Regions from separate parts of the Chryseobacterium sp. II3a genome, predicted to be linked through region 3. Evidence: riboswitches for the same ligand, from Rfam matches in the RefSeq annotation. Region 3 holds a riboswitch; each other region holds the start of a gene.
The links. A riboswitch is a leader RNA that binds a small molecule or an ion and turns the genes downstream of it on or off. The one in region 3 is predicted to bind cobalamin.

Region 1: linked by a shared signal. The riboswitch ahead of AC3HD6_RS01520 (TonB-dependent receptor plug domain-containing protein) and the one ahead of AC3HD6_RS16210 (T9SS type A sorting domain-containing protein) in region 3 are both predicted to bind cobalamin.
Region 2: linked by a shared signal. The riboswitch ahead of AC3HD6_RS05560 (TonB-dependent receptor plug domain-containing protein) and the one ahead of AC3HD6_RS16210 (T9SS type A sorting domain-containing protein) in region 3 are both predicted to bind cobalamin.
Region 4: linked by a shared signal. The riboswitch ahead of AC3HD6_RS02230 (acyl-CoA thioesterase) and the one ahead of AC3HD6_RS16210 (T9SS type A sorting domain-containing protein) in region 3 are both predicted to bind cobalamin.

Annotation. Positions count from the first base shown of each region.
Region 1 is NZ_JBYPZJ010000001.1:316,044-324,231, reverse strand. It holds gene tnpA (IS200/IS605 family transposase) at 96-524, shown strand; gene AC3HD6_RS01540 (L-threonylcarbamoyladenylate synthase) at 804-1,352, shown strand; gene AC3HD6_RS01535 (nuclear transport factor 2 family protein) at 1,461-1,805, shown strand; gene AC3HD6_RS01530 (CCA tRNA nucleotidyltransferase) at 1,840-3,261, shown strand; gene AC3HD6_RS01525 (DUF5074 domain-containing protein) at 3,426-4,469, opposite strand; gene AC3HD6_RS01520 (TonB-dependent receptor plug domain-containing protein) at 4,475-6,316, opposite strand; cobalamin riboswitch at 6,349-6,526, opposite strand; gene AC3HD6_RS01515 (T9SS type A sorting domain-containing protein) at 6,775-8,088, opposite strand.
Region 2 is NZ_JBYPZJ010000002.1:154,885-163,072, reverse strand. It holds gene AC3HD6_RS05590 (superoxide dismutase) at 1-311, shown strand, start outside; gene AC3HD6_RS05585 (hypothetical protein) at 315-746, shown strand; gene AC3HD6_RS05580 (hypothetical protein) at 910-1,833, shown strand; gene AC3HD6_RS05575 (TonB-dependent receptor plug domain-containing protein) at 1,838-3,817, shown strand; gene AC3HD6_RS05570 (MbnP family protein) at 3,862-4,728, shown strand; gene AC3HD6_RS05565 (cytochrome-c peroxidase) at 4,745-5,764, shown strand; cobalamin riboswitch at 5,885-6,071, shown strand; gene AC3HD6_RS05560 (TonB-dependent receptor plug domain-containing protein) at 6,172-8,188, shown strand, end outside.
Region 3 is NZ_JBYPZJ010000006.1:271,249-279,436, reverse strand. It holds gene AC3HD6_RS16215 (esterase-like activity of phytase family protein) at 1-1,124, opposite strand, end outside; cobalamin riboswitch at 1,383-1,574, shown strand; gene AC3HD6_RS16210 (T9SS type A sorting domain-containing protein) at 1,641-2,756, shown strand; gene clpP (ATP-dependent Clp endopeptidase proteolytic subunit ClpP) at 2,928-3,611, opposite strand; gene dnaG (DNA primase) at 3,724-5,709, opposite strand; gene tsaE (tRNA (adenosine(37)-N6)-threonylcarbamoyltransferase complex ATPase subunit type 1 TsaE) at 5,804-6,211, shown strand; gene AC3HD6_RS16190 (alanine dehydrogenase) at 6,281-7,471, shown strand; gene AC3HD6_RS16185 (hypothetical protein) at 7,472-7,843, shown strand; gene AC3HD6_RS16180 (histidine kinase) at 7,863-8,188, shown strand, end outside.
Region 4 is NZ_JBYPZJ010000001.1:490,066-498,253, reverse strand. It holds gene AC3HD6_RS02245 (endonuclease MutS2) at 1-1,347, shown strand, start outside; gene AC3HD6_RS02240 (hypothetical protein) at 1,484-2,146, shown strand; gene AC3HD6_RS02235 (hypothetical protein) at 2,471-3,268, shown strand; cobalamin riboswitch at 3,303-3,483, shown strand; gene AC3HD6_RS02230 (acyl-CoA thioesterase) at 3,600-3,983, shown strand; gene AC3HD6_RS02225 (HD domain-containing protein) at 4,156-4,746, opposite strand; gene AC3HD6_RS02220 (XAC2610-related protein) at 4,748-5,452, opposite strand; gene AC3HD6_RS02215 (PadR family transcriptional regulator) at 5,891-6,220, shown strand; gene AC3HD6_RS02210 (PspC domain-containing protein) at 6,232-7,950, shown strand.

The DNA of each region.
Region 1 (8,188 bases), on a different contig from region 3:
GACGGGCTTTAGCCCGTCTTTTAATTTATAAATATTTCATTGGCTTTAGCCAAAACTTAGTTTAAAAAAGATTATTTTTGATAAAAACAACACAAATGTCCTTTATCAAAATTTACGTTCACCTTGTCTTCTCAACAAGAAACAGAACTCCCTATCTCAATACATTCGATCTAAGAATAAAGGTATGGAAACACATTAAAGAATATTCTTCAGAAAAAGGAATATTCTTAGACATGATTAATGGATATTCAGACCATTGTCATTGTCTGATTTCTTTAGGATCAGATCAGAATATAGAAAAAGTAGTACAATTATTGAAAGGGGAATCGTCTTATTGGATCAATAAACATCAACTCACCAAAGATAAATTTGCATGGCAGGATGAATATTTTGCTGTTTCTGTTTCTGAAGCCAGATTAGATGCGATAAGGAATTATATCAAAAATCAAGAAAAGCATCATCAGAAAAAGAGTTTTACAGACGAATTTCAGGAATTCATTGAAAAATATAATTTTAAAATGTAAGTTTTGGCTAAAGCCGGAAGGATTTTTTATTTATTGTTGAATGGGCTAAAGCCCATTCCTATTGAATTTGATAAAATGTTGCAAAGATTATTCTTCATTCATTATATAAAACATCAATAAAGATAGCTAATGCCCATCTTTAATAATTTATAAAACGTTCCAATGGCTTTAGCTAAAACTTAAAGATACTCCGATACACAATCCTTTTTTAGCTACAATTTTTTGCCCAAAATTCATATATTCTCTACCTTTATCCATTATTTTGAATGTAATAAAAATATGGAACCTATTATTGAAATATTAAAATCCGGCGGAACTATTCTGTACCCTACTGATACCATTTGGGGAATTGGCTGTGACGCAACCAATATAGAAGCTGTCAATAAAATTTTTGATATCAAAAAACGTGAAAAAAACAAGTCTATGATTATTCTGGTAGAGTCTGAAAAAAGGCTTCAGGATTTGGTAGATGTTCCCGAAATGGCTTGGGAAATTATTGATTTAAGCGAAAAACCGGTCACCATTGTTTATGAAAACCCAAGAGGTTTGCCTAAAGAATTACTAGCCGAAGATGGAAGTATCGGAATCAGATTGGTAAAAAATGACTTTTGTAAAAAATTAATCACGAAGCTGAATAAGCCTTTAGTTTCTACTTCTGCTAATTTCAGTGGTGATAAAAGCCCGTTGAAATTCTCAGATATTTCTTCGGAAATTATTAATCTTGTGGATTATGCTGTGGAGGAAGACAGAGATAAAGTTTCGAAATATTCAGGATCTTCGGTGATCAAAATATGGAATGATAACAGAATAAAAGTCCTTAGAGAATAAAAATTCTGTAGTAATCTGCTTATTTTTTAGAGTCTTGTCAGTTCATATCGGCAGGATTTCTTTTTTTTAATTCTATCTTTGCAAAATCCAACTCATAAAATACATGCTATGAATCATCAAGAATTCGCTAAAATGTGGGTAAATACCTGGAACTCTCATGATTTAGAGGATATCCTCACCCACTATTCTGATGATATTGAGATTACAACTCCCATGATTGCAATGGCTGCCGGAGGAAAGGAAAGTTTCTTAAAAGGAAAAGAAGCCGTTCGTGAATACTGGAAAAAGGCATTGGACAAGTTTCCGGATCTGCATTTTGATCTGATTCATTCCACAGGAGGAGTAGATTCTGTAGCATTATTTTATAAGTCTATCATGGATAAACATGCTGTAGAAGTTATGTTTTTTAATGAAGAGGGAAAAATAAATAGAATGTACGCTCATTATGACTAATGGCCGGCATTGTTAATTGACGCTATTATAAACGATGAAAATTAATCTTACTCAAAATAAGAATTTAAAACTTTTTAAAATAATTTCTGAAGCCGCAGAAAGAAATAACCAGTCGGTATATATTGTCGGTGGATATGTTCGTGATCTTCTGATGAAGAGAAAAGCATCTACTGATATAGATTTTGTGACGGAACAAAGCGGTATTGAACTGGCTCAGAGTGTAGCTCAGGACATTGATCCTAAATTAAAGGTTTCCGTATTCAAAACCTATGGCACCGCTATGATTAAATATAAGGATCTTGAACTGGAATTTGTAGGTGCCAGAAAGGAAAGCTATACCGAAAACAGCCGAAAACCCGAAGTAGAAGGCGGAACTTTAGAAGACGATCAGAAAAGAAGAGATTTTACAATCAATGCGATGGCTATTTCTCTGAATAAAGACAATTTTGGAGAACTCATCGATCCTTTTAACGGAGTTGAAGATCTGGAAAAAGAAATTTTAAGAACCCCACTAGAGCCTGCTCAAACGTATTCTGATGATCCATTGAGAATGATGAGAGCGGTACGATTTGCTTCCACTTTAGGTTTTACGATTGAAGAGAATTCTTTGGAAGCGATTAAACAGGAAGCAGAAAGAATCAAGATTGTTTCTATGGAAAGAATCATGGTGGAATTCAACAAGATCATGCTCTCTGAAAAACCTTCTGTAGGATTAAAATTAATGGAACAAACAGGGCTTTTAAAGCTTATCATTCCTGAATTGATCGAACTAAAAGGAGTAGAAGAAGTAGAAGGACAAACCCACAAAGATAATTTCTATCACACTCTGGAGGTAGTGGATAATATTTCTGTGAATACCAATAACCTTTGGCTGCGTTGGGCTGCATTACTTCATGATATAGGAAAAGCGCCTACCAAAAAATTTGTTGAAGGTACAGGATGGACATTCCATGGACATGAATTTTTAGGTTCTAAGATGGTAAAAACACTTTTTCAGAGATTAAAACTGCCATTAGGAAGCGATATGAAATATGTTCAGAAGATGGTTAAACTTTCTTCCAGACCTATTGCCCTGATTACGGATGATGCTTCAGATTCTGCATTAAGAAGGCTTTTATTTGATGCCGGAGAAGACCTTGAAGAACTGTTTACTCTTTGTAAGGCAGACATTACAACTAAAAACTCTAAAAAGCAGGAAAAATTCAAGAAAAATTTTGAATATGTAGCCGTGAAGATCAAAGAGGTTGAAGAAAAAGATCAGGTAAGAAATTTCCAGCCACCTATTACCGGAGAAGAAATTATGGAAATGTTTAACCTTCAGCCAGGCCGTGAAATCGGTATTTTAAAGGAAAAAGTAAAAGAAGCTATCCTTGAAGGTGAAATCCCAAATGAAAAGGAAGAAGCAACAAAATTCGTGATTGCTGAAGCCGAAAAACTGGGATTAAAAATAAACTAATTTTCACGATATAGAAAAGTAAAGCTGGATGAGTAATCCAGCTTTTTTATGTTTTTGAACAATATATATCAAAGCCGGGCGGGTTCTAAGAACCCGCCCGGAAAAAAACACAAATGATGAAAAAATAAAAAATTATTTTAAGTACGCCAAAGCGTATTATATTTTTAGTTCCAATATACTGAATTGGAAGCTATACCAGCAGAGAATGTTTTAATAATAGCTCCAGATGTATTGTAAACAACAATTTTACTATCCTTCGTAAATCCGTTTGCATCAGAGGTAAAAATAAGATCTTTAACCACACTGAATCCATATAGATCAGAATATTGTTCAGAGCTAGCTTCTACAGTAAACAATGGTGAAGTAGGTACAGTTCCTAATTTCATATCCATAGTATAAACACTTTTGCCTGAACTGAAATAGAATTTATCATTTGAAATCTCCAGGTTTTTAGCATCAGTAATTCCTGTTAAAGTAGTTGTTTTTGTAATAGCTCCTGTATTTGAAATCTGATAGATATAAGAATCTGTAGTTCCGGCTGCTATAGCATAAACGTTCTGATTATATGAAATAATCTTGTTGATATTTCCGTTTACAGGAAAAGTCTTCTGAATTTCATTGGTTGTTGTATTAATAATAGTGATATTATTTCCATATCCAAATGAAGCATTCTGTACAAAGATATTATTTCCTGCTTCCACAATTCTTTCAACAGTTTCTGTAAAAGGAATTTTTTTGATAAAAGAATTATCTGAAGTCTTATAAACACTTACAAATTTTTCTCCATTATATTTATCATTCGTTACATAAATATTATTGTTTGCAAATGCCATATAGCGAGGTGTATTCAACTCTTTTGTAATTTCACCAGTCGCTTTAAAGTTATTACGGTTTACAATCTGAATTTTATTTGAATTGTTTAATAATAAATAAGCATTGTTTCCATTGAAAGTAATCATTTGAAGAACATCCCCTAATTTTCCACCATTATTGAATGAAAAAATATTATCCTGCTTAAGACTTAAATCTGGAGTAACAAAAGTTACTTCTGCATTTGGCGTTCCATATTTTCCTTCATTGGCAATCAGGAATCCATTACTATAATCAATTCTAGGTAGAAGTTCATCAGTATTATCAGTACTACAAGATACAACACCCAAGAGAAGCGTAAAAGCAAAAAGAAGATGTAAAAATTTGTTCAGTTTCATATTATTTAAAAATTAATTGTTGCATAAATACTATAATTTCTTTTTGGCATCGGATAATCATATACTGTCTGGTAAACTGTATTTGTAAGATTATTCACTTTGAATCCTAGGGTATATTTCTTTAAAATATCCGCAGAAATACCAGCGTTTAAAATAAAATAAGGATCCAGTGCCACAGATCTTTTCTCATCTGCCGTAGTGTAAGTAAGTCCATTCATAAGCCCTTGAGCATATATTTTAAGGAAATCAAACTTATAATCTATTGAGCCACTAGCTTTGTGTAAAGGAACATACATCATCTGTTTTTGGGTTTCCTTATTAATAGATTTTGAATATGTATATCCCGTATTAACCTTCAGGCCATGTCTGCCAAAATTTTTATTCCAGGTAATCTGCGATTCTAAGCCATAAAACTCAGATTTATATGTATTAAAAGGAACCCAATAGCTATATGAAGTAGGAAGCCAGCTGATAAAATCCTTAATATCCATATAATATGGGCTGAGAGTAATCTTAAAATCTCTAAAATTAAACTCATGATCCATATCAATATTTAAGGAGGTCTCAGGACGTAGGTTCAGATTTCCTCCAGGCTGCCAATAAAGATCATTAAAAGTTGGATATCTGAAGTTTCTTGAAAAACTGGCACCTATATGATACCATGATAAAGGATTCCATTTTCCAGAAAAAGAATACAGAACTGGGGATGAAATGTTTTCAACAAAATCTTTCTTTATTCCTGCTTCAAAACGTAAATCTTTAGAAACAAAATATCTTATCATTCCTCCTAAAGATCCTATATTTCGACTGACACTTCCTATCCCTGTCTCATACCCCTCCGCCTTATTCACCTGAAACTCTCCAATCACATTAATATTGATTTTGGGAGTGATGAAATAATTAAAATCGTTTTTAAAGATATAATTCTTTCCTTCTGCTCCACTGGATTTAAGTGAATGGATATCTGAAAAATATTTGTAATTATCTTCCGTATAAGCAGCTTTGAAGCTGTTAGTGAGATTCACCTTATTGATATCCCAGGAGATCAAACTTCTCAAAGTATTTGCCTTATACTTCGACCTGTTACCATTTTCCTCGTAAATTGCGTAATGCTGAGAAGCGTCAAATATCTGGCTTTGCCATGAAATAGTCTGAGAATCCGTAATTTTATAAGCAGTTCCTATATTAAAGGTAGTATTGTAATACCTTCCATTGATATTTTTAAATGGGGTTCTCCCTACTACAAATTCCGGCACCTCATAATCATTAGCACTTACACTATAGTTTGCAGAAGCTTTAAAGCTAAATTTATCATTACTGTAAGAACCCTTTACAAAGTTATTATAGGTATCAAAAGATGCTACCTCTGAAAATAAAGATCCGTGGAATCCTTTATTAAACTCCAGGTTATTATTCAGATGAATACTTCCCCCAATAGCTCCTGATCCGTAGACAATACTTCCTCCACCTGCTTTTATTCCAATCTGGTCATATCCAAACAATGCAATATTATTAATATCTCCCTGTCCTAAAAAATTAGAGTTAATGTTAATACCGTTCCAGACAAAAGCAGTCTGCTGAGCTGATGTTCCCCTAAAAGAAGGTGAAGAAACGGCACCACGCCCATTTTCTTTAATATAAAGGTTAGATTGAAATCTAAGTAATTCTGAAAGATTGCCTGAATTCTTTTGAGCTTCTTCTGGTGTAATAGTTTTCACAGGGTGAAATTGTTTCACCTTGTTCATCTGGCTGTCGAATATATAAATAGTATCTACAGCTTTCTCCTGTCCGAAAAGAAAGCAGCCATAAGATGAGAGAAACAGTACCAGAGATCTTTTTATATCCATATCCTTCTACTTTTCCACCGAAAGCAATATGTTTTTTGATTATTATTCTGGCAGGTCTCCTGACTTTCGCTTTCTGCGCCTTCCCGTTTTTATACAGTGGCTGAGTACAGAAATTGGTATTGCGATCTACAGTTGCGGGGACAGTTTGGGAGTTACACCCAATTCCCTTTTCATTCCAATATACTGGAAACCAAAATTTTTGCAAAGATAGCTTTTTAAATGTATTAGACAAAAAGTGGATGTTGTAGCTGAAAACAAAGAAGATAGGAGTTGAAAAGTAGTAAAGTATATATATCAACAAAATAACTATAGTAATCCCCTTTAAAACTATATCTTTTATCGTAGGCATACTCTGATAAAATTCCCAACACCCCTCTTCAATGATTCATAAAAAACAGCTGTTTTCACTATTGAAAACAGCCATTCATGGTATAACTATTATTAAAATTTGCTAACTTTTACTTCTTAATGAATTTGTAATTCTGCTGTTTGCCTTCTTTCTCTGAAAGCTGTACTATATAATTCCCTTTTGGCAAAGATGATACGTCAATCTGATGTTCCATAGCAGTGTACGATCTTACTTTTTGCCCTACCATATTATAAATTTCTGCTTTTTCGATATTTCCTGTTCCTTTTATATATAAAATATCAGCTACCGGATTTGGATAAATACCCATTGTATTTTTATCTTTTGAAACATCACTCACTGATAAATATTCTGTAAGATCAAGATAAAATGCGACCATTTGATTCGAAGCATTCATTCCCGTTCCTGCTATTTTTTTCCCATCCTGAGAAATCGCCAAAGGAAGTCCCATAGTTACTCCATTGGTATTAATTCCTAAGCTTGTTGCATAATCATTAAGATTAACACGGCCATCTGCTTCTGTCCAGATAAAGCCTTCTCCCGACATAGGCGGTGCTCCAAATGCCCTGTAAAATCCAATAACCCTTGTTCCATCTCCAGAAACACCGGTCGCCCCTCCTTTGAATGAGAAAGAAGCATTAGGATGTGTTATATAAGTCACCCCCGTTGCTGCTTTCCATACATAAGGATTTGGGGTTGCTGAGCCAATAATGGTATTTCCATCTGCAGAAACAGCTCCCGCTTCTCCTACGTTATTTCCATTGTTATCTGTAATGAAACTTTCGACCCCATCTATCCACTTTGCACCACTTCTGGCTCCTGTAGGTTCATCCTGCCATCCTACTACCACAGCTCCATCTGCACTTATAGCATTCGCTCTTGAGCTTCTTCCGCTTACCATACTTCCAAGGTCTACCACTCCGTTTGTCTGATCCCATTTTACAGCATGGGCATTTGCTGCAGTAAGCCAGCCCAGGCCTACAATGGTGTTTCCATTGGGAGATATTCCCCATGTGGAGCTTACACTTCCGTCCCAACCGGTAGGAACAAGGCCGCCTTTGTTTGTCCATGTTGAGGTAAATACATCATAAATTGAAATTTCATTAAAACCTGTTGCTGCATTCGTAATTGATGATGCAATTGTATTTCCATCGTTAGAAACGACAGTTTTTCCCGCAGCCGGATACCCGTTTGAGATGGATCCTATCTGTACAATTCCAGTATTGGATGTCCACATATATATACCACCACCGCTGGTATGCATACTCACTATCCCTTTATCAGACACTGCCCCTACGTTATAATTCCCGAGTCCCATTACCGTAAGTTGAGCTTTTGCTGCACCAATATTTAAAAAACAATAAGCAACAACCATTTTCATTGACACTTTGTAAAAATTTTTCATATATTATTATATTTAATATTTAGAATCAACAGAAACAATATTAACATTATATTTACCCAAACAAAAGAAATAGACTTTCACAATTCGTGAATTTCGAAAG
Region 2 (8,188 bases), on a different contig from region 3:
CGTTCGGAAGCATGGATGCTTTTAAAGAAAAAATGAGTAAAGTGGGTGCAGACCGTTTTGGATCAGGATGGGCTTGGCTTTCTGTGGATAAAAACGGAAAACTTTTCGTTTCTTCTACCCCTAATCAGGATAATCCGTTGATGGATATTGTAGAAGAAAAAGGAACTCCTATTCTTGGAATAGATGTTTGGGAGCATGCTTATTACCTGAAATATCAGAATAAAAGAGCGGATTATCTTTCAGCAATCTGGAATGTCCTGAACTGGAAAGAAGTCAGCAAAAGATATGAGACTGCTTTAAGCAAAAAATAATTTATGAAATTTATTTACAGCATACTTTTTATAGGCTATATAGTGTTCAGACCTCTGATACCACTGGCTGAGTATGCTGTAAATTATAATTATATCGTTAACACCCTTTGTGTCAATAAAAGCAAGCCGGATCTTCATTGTAACGGAAAATGCTACCTGAGCAAAGAATTGGCAAAAGCCAGTAACGAGACAGAATCTACTCCTTTTAATAAAATAAAAAACTCAGGGCAGAAAATTCTTGATATCTATACACTGCCTGAGATTACTGAGGTTACCATCACTGGAAAAATTACATTTTTCACTTTCCAATTTATCTATGAAACAGTCTATTCTTTTCTGTTTCTGAATCCCATTTTCAAACCACCGGTTTTTTTAGCATTCTTCTATAGAAAATTAACCACAAAAGTTTATTTAAGATATCTCGAATATACTTAATGTAACTATTTCATAAAGAGTTATGACTTATCCACACTCTGTGGATAACTTTGAGACACGTTAAATATTCTAAAATCTTTGTGCCTTTTTGTGGTAAAAAAAATCTTGGATGTTTCAGCATTCAACGTATTTCTATTGCATTCTTTTAACTAAAAAATCAACAATGAAAATATATCAGATTTTCATAATGAGTCTTTTGTTGATGGCTGTTTCCTGCACCCTCGACAAAACTGATTATGAAAGCGAAATCAGCACAGTCGTTTCGGAACATTATGAGTTTAAAGAAGCAGCGGCTATCAATATAGATCAATATAAAATAAGCATAGAGACTTTAAACGGAACATTTTATCAGGGATATAATGAAATCAGAGTAAGAGTTATCAATACTCAAACCAACGAAAATATCAATGCTTCGAACCTTACTTTTTTACCCATCATGACAAAAGCTGATGGAAGTAAGACTTCATGCCCTTATCAATACGCTTTAGATTATAAGTCGGATGGTAAATATTATTCAGGGTATTCTGTATTTACTGATAAAAGTAATTCTACAGCGAGCTGGAAACTTTATATGAATTTCAAAGTGAATGAGGAAATGTATACGATCAATAAAGATATTACTGTGAATGAGCAGAGCAATAAAAACCTTAATATGACTTCGTTTACAGGAAATGATGGCGAACAATATTATATAGCACTTATTGCCCCTCAAAAACCTAAAGTGGCAGAAAATAAACTGGTCGCTGGAATTTATAAATACAATAAACCTGCTGCTTCATCCGGAAGTTTTCCTGATCCTTCACAGTTTTCATACTCGGAGGTAAAGGGATATACTTTGCAATTAGATCCAAGAATGCCGGAGCCATCCATGGGTAATCATTCTTCTCCCAATAATCAGAACTTAATCCAAGGAAATGACGGATTATATTACGGGATGGTCAACTATACTATGACAGGAAACTGGACTTTGAATTTTATCATGCTGAATCAAAATGGTAAGATCATTAAAGGAACTAAGGTCTCAACAGACTTTACCCCAGGTATTCCGGGAGCTAAAAGTGAACTTTTTATTGATATCTTATTCTAAAGTAATGAAGCAGTTCGGAATTATATTGGTCTTTTTAGGAGCGATAATCAATGCGCAACACCGAAAAGTAAAAAAAGATAGTATCGCTCATTTGGCTGAAGTAAAAGTAAAAAGTATTAAAAAGAAGGTTGAAACAGATATGAAAATGAGTGTTTCAGTAGATGAATTTCTTGCATCTTCTGATAAAATCAGTTTTATAAAACGTGGGGCCTACGCTTGGGAACCTTTACTTAACAACATGAGTACGGAAAGATCTGTCATTACTCTTGATGGGATGCGCATCTTTGGAGCATGTACTGATAAAATGGATCCGGTTACCTCCTATATGGAAAGCAATACTCTTTCAGGGATAGATATAAAATCAGGCCAGGAAGGAAGTTCACACGGAGCAACAATAGCAGGAAGTATTGACCTGAAAAGAAAAAGTACTCCTTTTGGTCTTGAAAAAAAATGGAATGGTGCCTATCAGACAGGTTTTGAATTCAATAATAAACAGTTTTTCAATCTTGGAAATATATCTTATTCAGGGAAAAAGCTTGTGGTAGATGGAAGCATTTCTTTCCGGAAAGCAGGTAATTATTACGATGGAAATGATGCTGAAGTGAATCACTCTCAATATAATAAATTCAATACCGGAATTGGAATCGCTTACAAAACAAGTTCCTTATCTTCAGTGAAAGTGGATGCAATCTTTGATATTGCGAAAAATGTTGGATTTCCTGCATTACCAATGGATTTATGGCTTTCCAGAGCCATGATTACCTCAGCATCCTACAAACAATTATTTCAAGAGGGGATAATTAAATCCTGGGATACAAAAATCTATTTCAATACGATTGAGCATTATATGGATGACACAAAGCGTCCTGAGAATCTGGTACACATGGATATGCCGGGATGGAGTACTACCTATGGGCTGGTTTCTTCAATGAATCTAACGAAAGAACGGTATACCTCAGACATAGAACTTAATGCCTACAACAATACATCCATTGCCGAAATGCGGATGTACCCGCAGGATCGGAAGAATAGGACTATGTTTGCTTATAGCTGGCCCTGGGTAACGACACGTTTTGTAAGTCTTTCGATGAATAATAAATGTGACCTATCGGACAAAAGCCGTTTGAACTTCGGAGGATCTTTAGGATTGAATTATAATGAGTCCAAATATGTCGAATTTAACTGGATTTTCCATCCCGGAGCATCACAGAAAAAGACAAGGGTTGTTCCCAGTCTGCATGCAGGATATCAATTTACCGATCATCATTTTAATTTTTCTGTAGGAACGGGTTACGGACACAGAGCTCCTTCCGTTTCAGAAGGGTATGGCTATTATATTTACAACAGTTTTGACCGCTATGACTATATAGGAAATCCGGACTTAAAAAACGAGATTTCTTATGAGACCAATGCCAGTGCAGGTTTTAAAAATGAAAAAATAAATATTGAAGCCAAAGTGAATTACTTCTATATTCAGAATTATATTATCGGAAGGATTTTAAGTCTTGGAAGTCCTATGAATTACCAATCGGTAGGAATAAAAGCTTATACTTCACTGGATCATGCTACACTTTTTAACATGTCCCTGAATGCCAATTACAGCATTATCACGGATTTACACTGGAAAGGAGTACTGACGTATGCAAGAGGTAGAGATGATAAAGGAAAAAATCTACCTTTCGTCCGCCCTTTAAGCTATCTGACCTCTTTACATTATACTCATAGGAATTTTGGAATTCAGACTTCTGTAAATGGAGATTTTATTCAGCTGAATTACAGTCCGGAATATGGTGAAGATCAGACACCGGCTTACACCATATGGAATCTTTCCATGGATTATACTTTCAAAATCAAAAAACTTAAGACCATTTTTCAGGTAGGAGCCGAAAACCTGTTAAACAAATATTACAGCACTTATGCAGACTGGGGAAATATCCCAAGAATGGGTCGTAATATTTATACGTCTTTAAAATTCAATTTTTAAAGATGACAGAAACTTTAATTAAAACAACAACTAAAATTTTTAAAATGCAAAACTTAAAACAATATCTACTATTATCAGCTTTTTCATTAGGTGTAATTTCTTGCCAAAACAGTGATGATAATCCTGTTGCCAATAATGTTACCCTTGAATTCAAGAATACATTTAAAAATGAAACGATTGTTCTCGGAGGTGCCACTTCAAGTACAGCTACTATCAATACCTCTGCAGAAGGACAAGTTCATCATTTTTCAGAATTGAAATATGTAATAAGTAATATTCGTCTGATAAAAGCAGATGGTAATGAAGTTCCTTATAAAGTTAATGACCTCGACCAGGGAGCCACTGTAATAGATCAATCAAAGCCGGAAACACTTCGTTATATTCTTAGTAATATCCCAGTGGGAGAATATAAAAGAATCAAATTCGGACTAGGAGTAAAAAAAGATCTGAATGTTTTGGATCAGGTGAAGTTTCCAAAGTTTTATGCTACCGCAGGTGCCAATGATACCCAAATGATGTGGGAATGGGGAGCTGGTTATCGTTTTACAAAAATCGAAGGTTTCTATGGAACGGATAACAAACAGATGTCTATTCACACAGGGAGTACAATAAAAGGATCAGACGGTAATTTTACCCAGGGAGTAGATGCGTATAGAGATGTTACTTTAGATCTTTCTCAACATGCCATTGTGGATAACAAAGCTCCTAAAATTATTATTAAAGCAGATTTTGATAAGCTGTTGACGGGCAAAATTAATACGATTGTATTGGTTACGGGAACAGGATCAGATGGCAATGCCACTCCGAATATTCATACTGCTAACCAAATGGTAAAATTTGTTGATAACCTCGGTGGTAACGGTTCAAGTGATATTTCCGGAATGTTTTCAGTGAGCAGTGTTGAAAATTAGACTCTACTCTGCTGCAATGAAAAAAGGATTAAATATTTTAGTGATTCTTATTCTGTTAATATCATGTAATAATGATCGTTATGAGCCTATTTCTGACGATAATCCACAGGTTTCACTCAATATTCCGTCTGGATTTCCGGAACTAAACAATTCGGTGAACTCTAATAGACCTACAAAATATGGGATAGAGTTGGGGAAAAAATTATTTAATGAGAAAAGGCTAAGTACAGATAATAGTATTTCCTGTTCCAGTTGTCATATTCAGGGAAATGCCTTTGCCGATAATAATGCACAGGGAATAGGAATTCAGAATAGAGTAGGATTACGAAATGTCCCAGCTATTCAGAACATGCTGTTTATGAAGTTTTATAATTGGGATGGTAATATCCTTCAATTGGAAAATCAACCCCTGGTTCCTATTATCACTCATGAAGAAATGGGTTCTTCTATTCTGGAGGTGATAGGGAAAATAAGGGATGATATGATGTATAAAGATCTGTTCCGAAAAGCATTTGGAGACGAAACGATTACTGCTGAAAGGATTTATAAAAGTATTGCTCAATATGAGTACACTCTGATTTCTGCCAATAGCAAATATGATAAGGTAAAAAGAAAAAAAGGAGAAGCTTTCACGGAAAACGAGGCGCTGGGATATCAGACTTTTCAACAGAAATGCGCAAGCTGTCATAGTACAGAATTGTTTACCGATCAAAGTTTCAGAAATATTGGATTTCCTGTAAACCCGGATACCAATGAAGCCGGAAGAGGAAGGGTTACCGGTATTCCGGAAGACTATATGAGTTTTCGGGTTCCTTCTTTACGGAATGTAGAATATACCGCACCTTATGGAAGCTATGGACAATTCCCAACACTAAGAGCAGTTCTTGATTATTTTGATAAAGGAGTTTTATCTGCAGATAACCTTGACCCTGTTTTTAAAAATAATGGAAACAGAATTCCACTTACAGAACAAGAAAAGACGAATCTTATCCTGTTTATGAAAACACTGAGCGATCGTGAATTTGTAGAAAAATAATCATTGGTAAAAACAGAAAAAACTCATTGCTTAAATCCCGTTACAACTTAACGGGATTTTTCACGTTTATGGATTGATAATCATTTTATTCTGCATGACATCATATCTGGTGATAATTTTATATCTTTGCCGGAATTTGGTGAGCCATAATAAGCTCTTAAAAGGGAATCCGGTGAAAATCCGGAACAGACCCGCTGCTGTAAGCTCCGCACCAAAGTTTTTGAAAAATACATCCACTGTTTTTAGAAATGGGAAGGATTTCAAAAATGGAGTAAGTCAGAAGACCTGCCAGAAATAATAAACGTTTGACGCTTTCGTGGAATAAAGCTTAGGACAACAATGATTCTGTGCAGTGGCAGCTGTGCTTTGTCGTTGCTTTCTTATATCCATTTGCGTCATCATGATCCATGAATGAGCTAATGGGAGTAAAACTAAATACATTTCAATTCCATACAATTGTTTTCACGGTATTCGTGTTAACCTCTCAAATTCTACTTTCCCAAACCAGGAAAAAAGATAGTATTAAAGGAGAAACAATAAAGACTGTCAATATTTACAAAAAAAACTTTAAAGAAATCCTTCCGGCCCAGACTTTACAAGGTGAAGAGCTTGAAAGGCTAAGCAGCCATTCTGTTGCCGACGCATTACGATATTTTTCCGGTGTTCAGATTAAAGATTATGGAGGCATGGGTGGTTTGAAGACCGTCAATATCCGGAGTATGGGAAGCCAGCATGTAGGCGTTTTCTATGACGGAATTCAATTGGGAAATGCCCAAAACGGACAGGTGGACCTGGGAAGATATTCTTTGGATGATCTGGAAGAAATTTCTTTGTACAATGGTCAGAAAAGTGAGATCTTCCAACCTGCCAAAGACTTCGGATCATCAGGATCAATCTATTTACAGCCTAAAACACCAGTATTCACAGGAAATAGGAAAACCAATCTTACCATAAGAGCCAAAAGTGCTTCCATTGATTTATTCAACCCTTCTTTCCGTTTAGAACAGAAGATATCAAAACGGATAGCAACGAGCTTCAGTGCAGAATTTCTCCAGAGTGATGGTCTTTATAAATTTCGTTATGGAAGAAAATATCCCAATGGAACCACTGCTTCTGATACCATTTCCAAAAGATATGATTCCGATATTAAAGCAAAACGTTTTGAAACTTCTGTGAATGGAACTTTGAATAACGGAAGCTGGAATATCCGTGGTTATGGGTATATTTCAAACCGTGGTATTCCGGCACCTATCGTGAAGAACCGTTTTAAAGCAAGAGGGGCAAGAATGCTTGATGAGAATTATTTTGTACAGGCAAATTTCAGGAAAAAGCTTTTTCCTAAATTTGAAACTCAACTAAAGGCAAAGTTTGCTTACGACTATACTTATTTTAATGATACGGTAAGGTCTCAGTCTGGGATGCCAGCGAAGAATACTTATATTCAACGCGAGGTCTATGTTTCCTCTTCCAATCTATATTCAATTACTCCTAATTGGGATGTCAGTTTGAACGGAGATTTTCAATACAATACCCTTGATGCTGATTTGTATAATTTCTCTTATCCTACCCGTTATACAACCCTGGTTGCATTGGCTACTACCTATCAGTGGAACAGATTTAAATTCTTAGGAAGCCTATTAGGGACATTTACTTCAGAAAAGGTAAAAATGAATTTCAAACCTGATGACAGAAGAGAATGGACACCTGCTTTCTTCATGAGCTATCAGCCCGCTTCAATACCTGAACTTACCCTAAGAGCTTTCTATAAAAATATCTTTAGACTACCCACCTTTAATGACCTGTATTATACCAGTGTTGGTAATACTTTTCTTAAACCGGAATTTACCCACCAGTATGATGTAGGTTTTACGTATCAGAAAAAATACGATACATCTTTATTCAAAGGACTTTATATAAAAGTAGATGGGTATTATAACAAAGTGACAGATAAGATTGTGGCCATCCCAACAACCAATATGTTCCGCTGGATGATGCTCAATCTTGGAAAGGTTGAAATTATTGGAGCAGACGTAAATGTTCAAACGGAATTAATGCTTGGAAAGGTGAAACTTAGACCATTATTGGCTTATACCTACCAGAGTGCTAAAGATAAAACCATTACTAAAGGATTTAAAGAAACCTATTATGGGGAACAAATTCCTTATACACCAAGGCACAGCGGATCTTTTACCCTGATGGCAGATTATAAAGACTGGAGCTTTAATTACAGTACAATCTATGTGGGAGAAAGATATGACGGACAGCAGGATAATATCCGCTATAACTATATTCAGCCCTGGTATACCCACGATCTTTCTGTCCAGAGAAAACTAAACCTTGCCGGGCATCCTTTTAAAATAAACCTTGAAATGAACAACGTTTTTAACCAATATTATGACGTTGTACTGAATTATCCAATGCCGG
Region 3 (8,188 bases):
TAAACAATTCCCTCAAATTTATCATGTTCATAGCCAAGCTTTGCAACAAGGTCTACAGCTAGTTTTTTAGTAACAGGTTTAATTCCTGCATTGGTAAGCTCATCCCAGGTACATTGTTCCAAAGCTTTTCCGTTCACCTTCATTCCATCTACCGCAGCAAGGTCTGTTCCGGTTACATCTGTAGCATCGCTTAGATTGATTCTGTACACCTTTTTAATTCCACCCTGTGTTCCGAAATTACTATCTCTTTCAATGACAAGAAATTCATTATTCCCTAATGCTGTAATATCACACACCGAATCAGAAGCTCCTCCATCCTGTTTATAAACATATTGTTTCGTTTGCCCTGTAATGGTATCGAAAGTTACAATTCTCGTTAAAGTGGTATTTGTTGCCAAAGCTTTTGATGGAACCAACATCATCGATTGCATTGTTCCCACCAATGTTTTTCCGTCAGGAGTCATACAAAGACCTTCCATTCCTCTGTTCGCTCGTCTTTTAGCCAGCACTGCTGGTAATTTTCTATTTCCTGTATTTACCCCAATCGGACTTATTCTTTCCAGTTCTACTCCATCAGCACTGTAATGAACAATATGAGGGCCATATTCATCAGAAACCCAAAATGTACCGTCTGGTGCAGCCACAATACTTTCACTGTCTAAACCATATTTATCCGTACCCAGAACATTTCCTGCAGCATCATAAGCCACTTCACCTGTACTTCCCATTCCTATAGGGTTTGGAAGTCCGGTAATAGACTGTCCGGATGGATTTTTAAGCTTAATATATTTAATCACTTCTACTTTTCCTTCTGCATTAATTTTAAAATGCATAATGGTAGGAGTAAAATCAGGTGTTAAAAACTTTTTCCCGTTCTGATAATCTGTATTCGGGCCACGGTCTGTAATAACATAAAACTCACCTTTTCTTGTGGGATGAGCTGCCGCTCCGGATCCGAATCCACCATTAATGACATCTACTCCGTTTATTGTTGCCAGTTTTGAAAATGGAAACTCCTGCGGAAGTTTAGAATAATTAATATCCGAATTATTGATATTGTTGTCATCATCTTTGCATGACCACAAGGCAGTCATCATCAAAGCAGATAATAGTATTCTTTTCATAGTAACTTTTATGGCGCGAAAGTATAAATTGATTGTAAACTGATCTTGAATACAATGATAATTGTATTTTAACAATAGAATTCTAAGATGAATTCAACATAAACAACAAAAACATGAATTTAACTCATAAAATTCAAAATAAAAAATCCAATTTATTATCAATTAGTAAAATCCATCCTTAAAAATATAGTTCAATATCAGGAAAAATTGAAAACTGATATATAATTCACAAAATAGACATCAAAAATTTATATGATATATTTGCGCTGTTTTTAAGGTTGAACACTGTTCACAATAGGGAATCAAGTGAGAATATTATTCAAATCTTGAGCTGTACCCGCAACTGTAAGCTGTTTTACCTATAGCTATTAATAATACCACTGGGCTAAGATCCGGGAAGGTTAGCTGTAGGATGCGAGCCAGGAGACCTGCCTTAAATACGCGTTTAGTTTCAGGATGATGAACCATCCTGTAGATAAATAAGTTTCGGGAATAAAACTTTAATTTAATTATATTATGAGAAAAATCTATCTTTTTTTCTTACTGCTTTGTACGCAGTTTTTCTTTGCTCAATTCACAGAAAACGATATTAAGTTTTGGGTGGGAACCGGTTCTAAAAAGGCTTATTTCATTGCCGATTTCAATGATAATAATACTCCTAAATCTTATGCATGGGGCTATCGTTTTGATGATAATAATTTAACAGCCGAAGACATGATCAATGCGATTGTGGCTGCAGAACCTAAAATAGAGGCTGACATTCCTTCAGGATTTCTGTACAGTTTCAAATACAATCACCATACTCCAAGTACAGATGATTACTGGATTACCTGGACCGGATCAAATGCCGGAAATATGTCCAATCAAAATAATGGCGTAGGGTATACGACTTTAACAGACGGGCTGTGGTTTGGTATTACTTATGGTCTTGATTTCATCGACACACCACCATCAACACCAGTTCCTGCTTACAGTTCTCAATGGTATACTTCATCCCAAATTACCAACTGGATTGGAACCGGAAATAACAGAAGTCTTGTTGTAGTAGATTTTGGGACTCATAGTTCTAATGGTAATGCCAATTCTTTTGCTTTTGGAATTCAATATAATGGTATCTTAACAGCGGAACAGGCACTACAGCTTATTCAAACTCAGGCCCCTTATTTCAATTTTACTTCAAGCAATAATCAGGTTTCCAGCCTGTCATTAAATACTTTCACAGGAACCAACTCCGGAGCAGAAAATTGGAAATTATATTCCGGAAAAGATCTTTCAAGCTGGCAGAAAAAAGATGATCTTAGCCAGATTCAACTGAACAACAATACATGGCTGGGATTAAGCTTTGGAGAGAGAAGACCTTTCACTCCTACTGAAGCAAGTAATGCAACATTGTCTGTTGCCTCTGTATATAAGAAAGCATCATTCAACATTTACCCTAATCCAACAAGTGATTTCATTCAGATTGAAACTTCTGAAAATATCAGAGAGGTTACGATCTATTCTTCTTTAGGACAGAAAGTAATGACTTCCCAGTCAACGAAGATTAATATTAGATCTCTAAATACTGGCATATATTGGGTAGAGATTAAGACGAAAAATGGTTCTTCCCTGCATAAGGTTGTGAAGAAGTAGAGAGGGAATTGTTTAACCACCCTGTCAAATCTACGATTTGACACCCCTCCAGAGGAGGGGAATATTACGTCTTCAATTATTATTTTCTTCGTTATAGAAATTCGTTCAGCTTTGGCTAAAACAAAAAACGCATCCAATTCGGATGCGTTTTTCATTATGATGTAATATCAATTATTTTTTCTCTGCTCTTTGAAGAACTTCGTCTACCATTCCATAGCTCTTAGCTTCTTCAGAAGTCATCCAGTAATCTCTGTCAGAAGATTTCTCTACCCACTCATAAGTTTGTCCTGAGTGGTGAGCGATAATATCATAAAGCTCCTGCTTTAATTTTAACATTTCTCTTAAGTTGATCTCCATATCAGAAGCAACTCCCTGAGCACCTCCTGAAGGCTGGTGAATCATTACTCTTGAATGTTTAAGCGCAGAACGTTTTCCTTTTTCTCCTGCAACCAATAATACAGCTCCCATTGAAGCAGCCATACCTGTACAGATAGTAGCTACATCCGGTTTAATGATCTGCATTGTGTCATAAATACCTAATCCCGCATATACACTTCCACCAGGAGAGTTGATGTAGATTTGAATATCTTTAGACGGATCTGCACTTTCTAAGAATAAAAGCTGAGCCGTAACGATATTCGCTACCTGATCGTCAATTCCAGTTCCAAGGAAGATAATTCTGTCCATCATCAAACGGGAGAAAACGTCCATTTGAGCAACGTTTAATCTTCTCTCTTCCATGATGTACGGAGTTAAGTTCGTTGGGCCATACATTCCCATATACTGATCGGTAGCCAAACCGTTGTTTCCTAAATGTTTTACAGAGAAATCTCTGAATTCCTTTTTAATGTCCATATTTGTATTATGTATTATTTTAATAATATTTTCGATGTTTAAATTACAATATTTATTCCTAAAATTTTATAGGACTTTTTGTCATAGATTACTGACTCCTTTTGTCTTTAAACTATCTTTTTCTATTGACATAGATTCCTTTAATCGGGGAATATTCAATAATATTACTTAATCTGATAGAAGCTTGTTTCAGCAGAGTGATTTTTTTAATCAGTTCATAATATTTTACTTCATCAGTGCTGCTGTATTGGTCCAGTTCCTTCGCTGTTTCTGTAATCAGATAATCAATATATCTGTATTTGTGCAGTAAAACATCCCCTTGAATCTGATCTGCGACTTTATCTCCATAATTAGGCGGATAAATATTTCTTGATGCCCAGTTTTCCAGTTCATCCAGCGGCATCAAAGCATCTACAACCTTTGTCGTAATGTCTTCATCCATAAAAGATACAAAAAAGTTTCCACTTCTCAGCTCATCTTTCTGAATACCCTCTCTTACCTGGTTGATAATGATCTCATTTTCTTTGACTAAAAATGTATACTGCTCCTCTTCAAAATGATGAAGAATTTCTTCAATTACCGTAATCTGATATTCTTCATTGTTCTCATTTTTTCTTTTCAACACTACATCACCAAACATCAGCATGTGATCCACCAGCTTATTCTCCATAAACAGAACATCAAACAAAAAAGGATCTTCTTTTTCCTGATCCAAGGGAACGATCTCCAGCTTCGGAGCTACTTTTTCCTTCTGTTGTTGCTGAACATGATGGGTTTGATTTTGGGTAATCTGTTTTTGAACATCCAGCTCATTGAAAAGACTCTGCTCAGAAAGACCGAATTTATTGGAAACCTCTTTCAAATACACCTCTCTTTTCAGTGCGTTTTGTACGAAAGAAACCGATTTTACAATGTCACGGATGGCCTCAGCCTTTTTGATAGTATCATTTCCAACATCCCGTAACAGAATTTCCGCTTTAAAGTCAATGAAATCCATCGCTTCATTTTCTATATACTTTTCTACATATTCCTGCGGATGTTTTCTGGCAAAGGAATCCGGATCATCACCATCAGGGAAAAGCAAAACACGAATGTTCATCCCTTCCGTCAGCAGCATATCAATGCTTCGGAAACTGGCTTTGATACCAGCATTATCTCCGTCGAAGAGAATGGTTACATTTTCCGTAAGCCTCTTGATGAGTTTAATCTGTTCTGTAGTCAGCGAAGTTCCCGAACTTGCTACAACGTTTTCAATTCCGGACATGTGAAGGGAAATCACATCCATATATCCTTCCACCAAAAGACAGCCATTCTTTCTTGAAATAGCCTGCTTGCTTTGGTTTAATCCATAAAGAACATTGGATTTATGATAGATCTCCGTTTCCGGTGAGTTGAGATATTTCGCTGTTTTTACATTATTCTTAAGAATTCTGGCTCCAAAACCTAAAACCCTCCCTGAAAAACTATGAATCGGGAAGATTACTCTTTCACGGAATCTATCGACTCCCGCAGGAGTATTTTCCGGGAAAATAGACAGTCCGGATTTTTCAAGGATTTCCTTAGTATATCCTTTCTCAAGAGCATACGCAGTAAAAGCGTTTTTCTTTTCAGGAGAATATCCAAGCTGGAATTTCTTAATGATATCATCCTTAAGTTCTCTTTCTTTAAAATAAGCAAGTCCTATACTTCTTCCTTCCTGATCCTCCCAAAGAATTTCCTGAAAATACGTATTGGCCACTTCATGAATCTTATACAATAGATCTTTTTCTGTCTGGGCATGTTTTGCTTCCTCAGAAATTTCACGCAGATCTTCTTCAATTTCAATTCCGTATTTCTTAGCGGCATGACGAAGGGCCTCAGGATAAGTGAAGTTCTCGATTTCCATTAGGAAAGAGATAGCAGTCCCTCCTTTTCCGGTAGAGAAATCCTTCCAGATCTGCTTGCTTGGCGAAACAACAAAACTGGGAGACTTTTCTTCATGAAATGGGCTGAGTCCCTTAAAATTAGACCCTGCTCTTTTCAACTGCACATATTCACCTACAATCTCTTCAACGCGGATTGTGGAGAATATTTTATCAATGGTCTGTTTAGAAATCATGCTACAAAAATACACATAAAAAAAAACCTTACAATTATATAACTAGTTATATATATCGACTGTTTTATGATTATTTTTGCAAACAAATAAGCTTATGCAATTCACTATACATACAATCGAAGACTGGCAGGAAGTTGTTAACCGCATCCTTCCTGAACTAAAACATAATATCCTTCTTCTTAAAGGAAACCTAGGAGCGGGAAAGACCACTTTCTCCCAATTTTTGCTTAAAAACCTGGGAAGTGAGGATGAAGTAAGTTCTCCTACCTATTCCATCGTTAACGAGTACAATACTTCTAAAGGAAAAGTATTCCATTTTGATCTTTACCGCTTAAAAAACATTGAAGAAGTATATGATATTGGGATCGAGGAATATCTTGATAACTCTTTTCTATGTATTATTGAATGGCCTGAAGTGTATGAAGAAGAGCTTTACGGGCTCAACTACCACACAATGAGTATTGTGAACACAGGTGAAAACAGAGAAGTTTCATTCGAGTAAATATTATGTATCTTTGCTTATTAATTCAGTATTAAAATAACAATCTGTAAGACATAATTTAATTTAAGGATGAGCACAAACATTTTTACTCCTTTCACAGAAGAAGAATTGATGCCGAAAGAAGAAAAATTGGAGGTTATAAAGAAGGGAAAACAGTTCAGTATTGGAATTCCTAAGGAAACCTGTCTCAACGAAAGGAGAACCTGCATTACTCCTGACGCTGTACAGGTATTGGTAGAGCACGGTCATGAGATTATCATAGAAGCTGGGGCCGGAGAAGGTTCGTTTTTTACAGATTTACAGTATTCTGAATCTGGAGCAAAAATTACCAATGATCCTAAAGAAGCATTCGGGCAGGATTTGATTTTGAAAATCAACCCTCCTACTTTGGATGAGATTGATTATATGAAGCCTAATACTTATATGGTTTCAGCGCTTCAGATCAACCTAAGAGATAAGGAGTACTTCCTTAAGCTTGCAGAAAAAAAAATAAATGCCATTGCCTTTGAGTTTATCGTAGATGAATACAAACAGCTTGCATTGGTAAGACTTATCGGTGAAATTGCAGGAACCGTTTCTATTTTATATGCTTCAGAATTATTAGCCCTGTCCAATGGATTAATGCTGGGAGGAATTACAGGAGTAAGGCCCGCTGAAGTAGTGATCCTCGGTGCTGGAATTGTAGGTGAATTTGCTACAAAAGCAGCTATTGGTCTGGGAGCAAGTGTCAAAGTATTCGACAACTCATTATCAAAGTTAAGAAGACTTCACACCATGGTAGACAGCCGCGTGCCGACTTCTATTATTGATCCTAAAGAACTCAGCAAAAGTTTAAGACGTGCTGACGTAGTTATTGGAGCACTTCCAAGATTAAATATGACCCCTATTGTGACTGAAGATATGGTCATGAAAATGAAAAAAGGCAGTGTCATCATCGATATTACGATAGACAATGGTAAGGTTATAGAAACCTCCGAATTAACGACTATGGATGATCCTTATATCATCAAGCATGGGGTAATCCATTGCGGACTTCCCAATCTTACTTCAAGAATGCCGAGAACCACCACTAAGGCTATCTCAAATTTCTTCCTTTCCTATATTTTAAATTATGACGAAGAGGGCGGCTTTGAAAATATGCTGATCCGCAAAAATGAAATGAAGCAGAGCTTATATATGTACAAAGGAAGACATACCAAAAAGATCATCTGTGACCGTTTCGGACTTACGTACCACGATATCAATCTTTTAATTTTCTAAATGAAAAAACTTAAATTTTATGCAATAGGCTTCGTTCCGGGGCTACTTATCGTATTTTTTATATTAAACAAAAAAGGAGCAAGCTGTAGCGGCTATTTACCGAACAGCCGTGTGATCGCAGAATCCCTTTCTAAGGAATTTAAGTATTCCGAAGAGGCCAAAACAGCGATGAATGCCTACAAGATTGATGAAAAATTTATAAAAGACAGCATCATTACCAACGGAAAGGTAGATTTTGAAAGAAGTCATGCTCAAAAAAAACCGTGCCCAAATTATCTGATCATTTATCCTGAAAAAAATCCGTCTTACGAGATTACTTTTGAAAAGTGTGAAGAAACCGTAATGGTAAATGGGCTTAAGAAGCTAAAATAGTTTCAAAAATAACAGCTTTATGGACGGCAATTACTACATGATTCATGATTATCTGATATTCATCGGAGTTTTTGCCATTTTCCTTTTTCTGACAGCCAGTATCTATCTCTTCAGTCAAAATCAGAAACTGAAACAGAGAAATATCAAGCTTTCAGAATCCAATAAAATTATTGAGCAAAGACTGAATGAGGTTCGCCTGGAACATATCGGCACCAAACTGAATCCGCATTTGTTTAAAAACATTCTTAACTCTGTTCAGTCTCATGCCTACCAGACCTATATGTCTTTGGATAAACTGGCCAATGTTCTGGATTATATTTTATACGAAAGCAACAACAAATATGT
Region 4 (8,188 bases), on a different contig from region 3:
TATCAGGCGTATATTTTTGATCTTGATCTGGTAAGAGCAAAAGCTAAGTTTGCAGACCTGATCAATGGTATACTTCCTAAAATCAACCGCCATAGAACATTGAGACTGAAGGACGCTTTCCATCCTTTATTATGGTTAAGAAACAAGGTAGAGAACAAAACGATTCATCCCCAGACCCTGGCTTTAACGGATCACAATAGAATTATATGTATTTCAGGACCTAATGCCGGAGGAAAATCGATTACGCTGAAGACTGTAGGATTGCTTCAACTAATGATCCAAAGTGGTATTCTAGTTCCTGTTCATCCAAAATCCGAGATGTTTTTCTTTGAGAAGATCATGACTGATATTGGTGATAATCAATCCATTGAAAATCATCTATCCACCTATTCATCAAGGTTAAAGAAAATGTCCGGAATCATCCGTGAGGCTGATGCGAATACGCTTTTACTGATTGATGAGTTTGGAACAGGTTCTGATCCTGAATTAGGAGGTGCTTTGGCTGAAAGTTTCATGGAGTTTTTCTATGACAAGAAAAGTTTTGCGATCATTACCACGCACTATACGAATATCAAATTGGTGATAGAACAGCTTCCAAACGCTCAGAATGCAGCCATGCTTTTTAATGAAGAAACGCTGGAGCCCATGTACAAACTGGAAGTAGGACAAGCAGGAAGCTCATTTACTTTTGAAGTCGCTGAGAAGAATAAAATCCCAAGGTTTATCATTCATTCTGCCAAGAAAAAGGTGGAACATGATATTGTGAATCTTGATAAAACGATTGTAAAGCTACAACAGGAGAAATATGAGGTTGAAAAACTAAAAACTGACCTTGCCGAAAGAAAAGAGTCTGTAGAAGACAAACGTGATAATCTCCAAAAACTGAATGAACAGCTTCAGCAGAAACTGTTCAATTTCCAAAAGCTTTATGAAGAGGAACACCGTAAACTTCAGTTCGGAAACAAGATTGAAACTTTCATCGACAGCTATACAAAAGGAAAGTCTAGAAAAGATGTTGTAAAGGATTTTGTAAAACTGCTCGAACAGGAAAAATTCAGAAAGATTGGTGCTGATAAAGATGAATCCAAACGCCTTCAGGTGGTGAAGAGAAAGATCACCCAACAGCTTAAGAAGGAAGAGGTGATTGAAAAAATTGCTGAAACCAACGAAAAACTGGAGGAAAAACGTAAAAGCGACCGTGAAGTATGGATGAAAATAGGCCAGCGTGTCCGAATTACCGGAAGTACCAGCGTAGGAACCATTGAAAAAATTTCCAGAAATAAAGTGATTGTTAATTACGGAACTTTCAAAACAACAATTAATGCTGATGAATTAGAGAGAATCTAATCTATCTGAAAATGCATTAAGTTGAGAATTTGAAAATAAACTGAATACAATAATGGAAGAGAGTGTCTGAGGATACTCTCTTTTCTTTTGTAAATTGTTGTAATAATTTTCCTATTTTTAACAGAAACAATAATTTATGAAACCATTAAAAGTATTATCAGACCTTATTCCGATACCTAGTTATACGGTAATTATCCTTTGCTTTTTCTTTCCTTTTTTCCTGATAAAATGTGGGGATACCACCTTAATGTCTATTAAAGGAACAGATCTTGTAACCGGAGTTTCCAAACAAACAATGAATGAAAGGATGAAGGAAAGTTTAAAACAGAATTCACCTTTTGGTTCAGCTTTCGGGAATGATTCAAGTGATCATTCTTCCAACACTGACAGTGAATATTCACCTCTGAATGATTCCAATAATAAAAATGACAAAGAGAATATTCCTCCAAGCCCATTTATTATCATTGCTTTTCTGGCAGCTATTGTGGGAATTATTATTCATGTGATAAAAAGTATTAAGAAAAAATATATCTGGCATATTACTATTTCCTTGATAGGTCTCATCTCTTTGTTAACTTTTTATCTGACTTTCCAATCCAAGATGGAAGGTCTCGGAAACAATAAAGTTGGAATGGGATTAGGAGGCGGAGTGACCATCAGCTATGGTTTTGGAACGGCTTTTTATGTATGTGGGGCATTATTTCTTCTCATCATTTTATTTTTCGGAGTATTTTCTTATTATCTTAAAAATGATCCGGAGGCTATTTATAATTCATCTAATCAGAAAACAGAATCGTAAAAGAATTTATTTGCAGATAAAAAAAGAGTGTTTGATCCAGTATCAAACATTCTTTTTATTTATTTCCATGTTAGTTTTATTTTACCTTTTAATATTCATTTAAAAAAAACGTTTTTTTAAATCATCGGTTTGTTTGCAAAGTAAAAACAAAGGTTTCGTTATTTCCGATGATTATTATCAGGAGGTAATGGATATTAAACCTCTATTTATCTACTTTCCAATGGTCATTTGAAACTGATACAGGATTTAAAAGAATTGCAACAATATAGTTATCTTCCGCAAAGCATTTAATTTATATATTTGGGGAATTAAAAATCTGTTATAATGATTTCAGTAAACAAAGCATTGTACCTGTCTGCTTTCAGTATTTTTTCTTTAGCTTTCGTTAAAGGTCAGAATAAAGTTCCTTTTGGTGTTGTAAAAGCTGAAGAGGGCTACGCCAATGTACGTGTACACAAGGATAACTACAGAAAAATTGTAGATAAGATCCGTATGCGCAAAGGAGATGTATTTGTTTATGTAAAACCCGCTCCGGGAGAAACGGAATGGATCTGGATCAAATATCCAGAAAAGCAGGACGAAGACAAACCATTTGTTCGCTATGAAACACTTGATAAAGAAGGAATGGTAAATAAAGAGCGTATTGCTTTTATCGATCAGCTTCCTGCCTACACTCCTTCTAAATCTAAAAACGGAAGATCTCTTATTTTCACTGATAATTCCGATCCCAAAATCCCTACTTCCCAGAGAAGCAAAGTAGTAATTGATGTGTACCCATCCAATGCTGGTTACCGTAAAAAGGAAAAAGATGCCGAAGGGAAGCTTCTTACTATTGATAAAGTAAAGCCTTGGGGAATTGGAAATGATCTTCCTGAAGGCATGACGGAAATTAAATCTATCCGATTGCAGCAGCCTGGAAGAGGTTCTGTTTTCGTAAGAGAAGCTATCAAAAATATGTTCCAACCCACTATGGACTTTAACAATATAGGAGTAACCTCCCTGGACAATGACAACATTTTTCTTTATATGATCAATGGTTCCGGAGAAAACCGATATACTACTCTATGGACTATTAAAAAGGGAAGAGTAATCAGCCAGATTATTTACCATAATCCGGAATAAATTCATTAATTTTGCAGCCGAAAAAGTTTTACGCTTATTCATCATAGAAACTGGTTCTGCATAACCGCAGATTAAAAGGGAACCGTGTGAAAATCACGGACTGTCGCGCAACTGTAAGTAACTGAAATCTTTATCAAAAGATCCACTGTGCGAGGCATGGGAAGGAGATAAAAGATGTTACAAGTCAGGAGACCTGCCGCTTTCTTAAACAAGAAACTTTCGCGATTTGAAGTTTTATTGATCTGATGGATTGTTTCAGGGATTTCCAACGTTCCTGTCATTATTCTGTTGTTTTGATACTATTTCATTTCGCCTTAATTAATAATGAAATATGACTACAGAAGAAAGAATTGAAGCTGCCGAAACCAGAATCTTTAAAGCGGTTTTCCCTAACACAACCAATCATTATGATACTCTTTTCGGAGGTACTGCTATGCAGCTTATGGATGAAGTAGCCTTTATTGCTGCGACCCGTTTCGCAAGAAAAAGAGTGGTAACAGTAAGCAGTGACAAAATCGATTTTAAAAAACCAATTCCTGCCGGAACGATTGTAGAACTGATCGGAAAAGTTTCATATGTTGGAAAAACAAGTATGAAAGTAAGCGTTGAAATCTACACAGAGCAGATGTACTCTTATGAGAGAGAAAAAGCTATCGTAGGTGACTTTACTTTTGTAGCGATTGATGAATTCAAGAAACCAATCCAGATACTATAAATAAAAAAGTTTCGGGCGGCCAGAGGCCGCCCGAAACTCATTATAATATGTCTTTATACTAAACTCAGGATAAAATATTCCTGTTTTCTCTGATTTCAGAAAAGCTAAACAAGCAGCTTCTATAGATTACAAGAGGAATAATAAAATCCAGTTATCAGCTTTTTATTTGAGATTATTTTAAAACTTTTTCAGTTTCCAGGCTTCTGGTCAACAACAGTTCAAAAGCTTCTCCCATTTCATCTGATGCTCTCGTAATGGCCGTTTCAAGCATATTCCTGATCTGCTTTTCAGTAACACCTGCTTCTGTCCAGCTTTTTCCTGAAGTATGAGAATTCAGAATGAAAGGCATAATTCTGTCAATAGAACATGCAAAAATAGCATCTGGAGTAACTTCTTCTTCAAATTCAAGCCATAGATTGAAAAACTCTGTACGCAAAGGCTCATCAAGAATTCCGAAGATCTTCTGAGCAGAAATCTTTTCTCTTTCAAACTTCCCAACCATTGCTGCTTCATCGAAAAGGAAAGTATCTCCTGCTTCAATTTCCACAAGGTCGTGAATGGAAAGCATTCTTATCACTCTTAACAAATCGATATCCGCACGATTTTTAGCATAAGGATAAAGGATTTGCGCCAAAATAATGATTTGCCATGAGTGCTCCGCTGTGTTCTCTCTTCTGGAATCATCTGCATTATAATTTCTTCTCTGTACATTTTTCAGGGCATCTACAGCCAGGATAAAATCAATTTCTTTCTGAATTTTCATCTTACTTTTCTCTATTATATTGATCTGATGGATATACCTTCGTTTTGGTAGTCCATTTATTATTTTTCTTTTCTTTTATGGTAACTTTTACATAATCCTCATTGGTAAGATCCTCTTCTTTTTCAAGAACCTTATCAAGTCCTTTATTAGGAATTACTTCAAATTCTGTGGTGAAAAGTCGGCAGCAGCCATCCTTTCCAAAGGTAATAATGCGCTTGCGGACCGGATCTGTTTCAAAAAAATCAAAATTATCTGACCCTAGTTCTGTAAGCTCTTTACTTTTCACAAAAGCCATTCTGGTACTATTAAATACATACACATCATAAGATGCCGAACTGTAATTTCCAATATTACCATTTCTTATGGCGAGATCTTCAGTTCCGTCAAAATTAAAGTCACCAAAAATAAGAGGGCTTTGCTCCTTTGCTAAAGGGATCATTTTTCCACGCTGCAATCTCTGCCCCTTTCCAAGATGTAAAACCAGATTATCTGATGTAAAGGTTTGTACTTTGCTGTTTTTATTATCAAATAATTCCACTGTTCCCTTCTCCATACACTGATCATCAAAACAATTGTTGATATGAATAATGGCATTATAGTTTTTTGAAGCATCTTTTACCTCAAACTGGTACTGCCCAAAACATAAAGGCCCTAATAATAGAAAAGCGGATATACTCCTGTAGTAATTCAAAATATTCATGTTCATAGTAATATTGGATTCAAATGTTTTATAAAAACTTCCAAACAAAAATACGAATCATAGCTTCGATTTCAAAACTCAAATGTATTTAAACTCATTTGATGAAAGATAGATGATAATATATCATTAAACATTTTACCATAGATAAAAAGAAGCCTTACATTGATCAAAACCAGATTTTCATCCCTTATATTTTCAAAATTCACTCAATTTTTAAATTTTTTAAAAGGTTTTTCTCTTAAAATTGACTAATCAAAAAATTTAGTTTAAAAATTATCAATCTGATTATCAGCTTGATAATAATTTTATTTTCAAAATTTCACTACTTTGTATTGCATAATACCATTTTATTTACATATCTTTGTAATGTAAAATTAGAATAGGCTCAACTAGCTAGGAGTACTTTTCTAAAAATATAACCTTAATTAACAAAAATTATCAAAGATGAATACTGAAAATACCAAAGCGCAAATGCGAAAAGGAATTCTGGAATTCTGTATTCTAAGTCTCATCAATAATCGCGAAATGTATGTTTCTGATCTCATTGATGAACTGAAAAAAGGAAAACTGGATGTAGTGGAAGGGACCCTCTACCCTCTTCTTACAAGACTTAAAAACGGAGAGTTTCTCTCTTACAGATGGGAAGAATCTACAGGCGGGCCACCCAGAAAATATTATCAGATCACAGAAAAAGGAAAACTTTTCCTGAATGAACTTCTCAATACGTGGAATGAGCTTACAGCTTCAGTAAACCAAATCACTCAACAACATTAAAAAACAAAGCTATGAACAAGACACTCTCAATAGGACTCGCAGGTTTTTCTTTTACCATAGAAGAACACGCATATATAAAGCTCAGCGACTACCTGAACGCTCTGAGAAGCTCACTGGATGCTTCGGAAGCAGATGAGGTAATGCATGACATAGAAATAAGAATGGTAGAGATCTTCAGAGATTCTCTGGGAAAACGTGAAGTAATCAACGATACCGACGTAGAAAAAGTAATTGCACAAATCGGAACCCCTGAGAAAATCGAAGAACAGGAAGAGGCTTATTTTTCTGAAAAAAACACAACTAAAAATACAAACTCGGGAACTCACTATACAGACAAAAAACAATTATTCCGTGACCCTGAAAAACAAAAAATTGCAGGTGTTTGTGCAGGTTTAGCTCATTACGTAGGAATGGACATTACCGCTATGAGAATCATCTGGGTGGTGGTATTCCTTGTCATGATTCCTGCTGCAGGAAGTGCTTTGGTAATCCTACTGTTGTATCTAATCTTATGGTTGGTACTTCCAAAAGCACAAAGTGCTTCAGATTTCCTGAAAATGCAGGGAAAGCCTATGAACTTCGACAATCTTAAGAATGAGTCTAATAAGTTGGTACAATTTGCCAACGAATCTACTCAGAGGGTCGGAGAAATCTATAACGAAAACAAACCTTATATAGACAATGCAGGAAGCGGAATCTGGAATGTATTCAAATATATCATCGGAGCGTTCTCAGTATTGATTGCTGTAGGAAGTATTATCGGAGTATTTGTATTATTTGCACTTTTCGGAATGGATACAGATTTCCCAGGAGCTAATCAGATTAGATTCTATATGGATGACAATGGTCTGGATAAAGTACTGGCAGCGATCATGATCATAGGAAGTTTAATTCCAGCCATCCTTTTCAGCCTATTAAGTATTAAGATCTTCTCTCCAAAAACAAAACTGAGAAATCTTGGATGGGTAGTTGGTGGATTATTCCTTCTTCTGATCGGACTGGGAACTTATTTCGGAATCAGTATGGCTAAGAAAAACCTGATCTACAAAGGCAGCAAAGAAGATATCGAAAATGTAGCCATCAATACAACCTCAGATACTGTATATGTAGATGTAAAACAAGTAAGCATTCCACAAAACTATAAAGCTTATGATGATGATATTTATTCTGATAAAAGATCAGTGTATGAGGAAGATTATATCTCTGTAGAAGTAACAAGAAAACCGGAAGTAAAAACACCTTACTTAATCATTAAAAAAGAAGGGAATGGCTATAACTTCCCCATTCAGGTAACAGTACCAGTAGAGGTTGTAGATAATAAAGTGATACTTCCCAACTATATCAAATATCCTTATGAACACAGATTCAGAGATTACAGAGTAAATTATGAACTTGTAGTTCCTCAAAATGCAGTAGTAATCCCGTTGAAAAAAGACAGAATTGATTTTGACGGAGATCTGAACGGAGATGGTATTGATGATGACGACCAGGACAGAGATGAACACCATAACGGAATCAGAATCGAGAAAAATAAAATCACGGTAAACGGTTCCAGCATAGAATATAACTCCGATGATAAAGACAGTGTTATCATTAATGGTAAAAAAGTTCCGAACAACCAGGCTAAGAAAGTTATTGATTCCGTAGCATCTGATATCAAAAAAATCAATAAAGATGTGGACATCAAAATAAAAGACGGAAAAAACGAAATATCCATACAAACTAAATAATTAACTACAGAGAGTGGTAGAAGGTGTGAATGGAAAGCAACCGTTTGAAATTCACACCATTCTTCTCTCAGAAAAGTGAAAAAAAACTATTATTTAGTTCTCTATTTGGAAAAATTGTTATAATTTCGTATAGTTAAAATTTAATAACCAACCAACACTAAAAAAACACTCTTATTATGATACAATTTGCAATGGAATTCGTAATGAAAATCGTAGATTTAATCAACGGTTTGTTTTA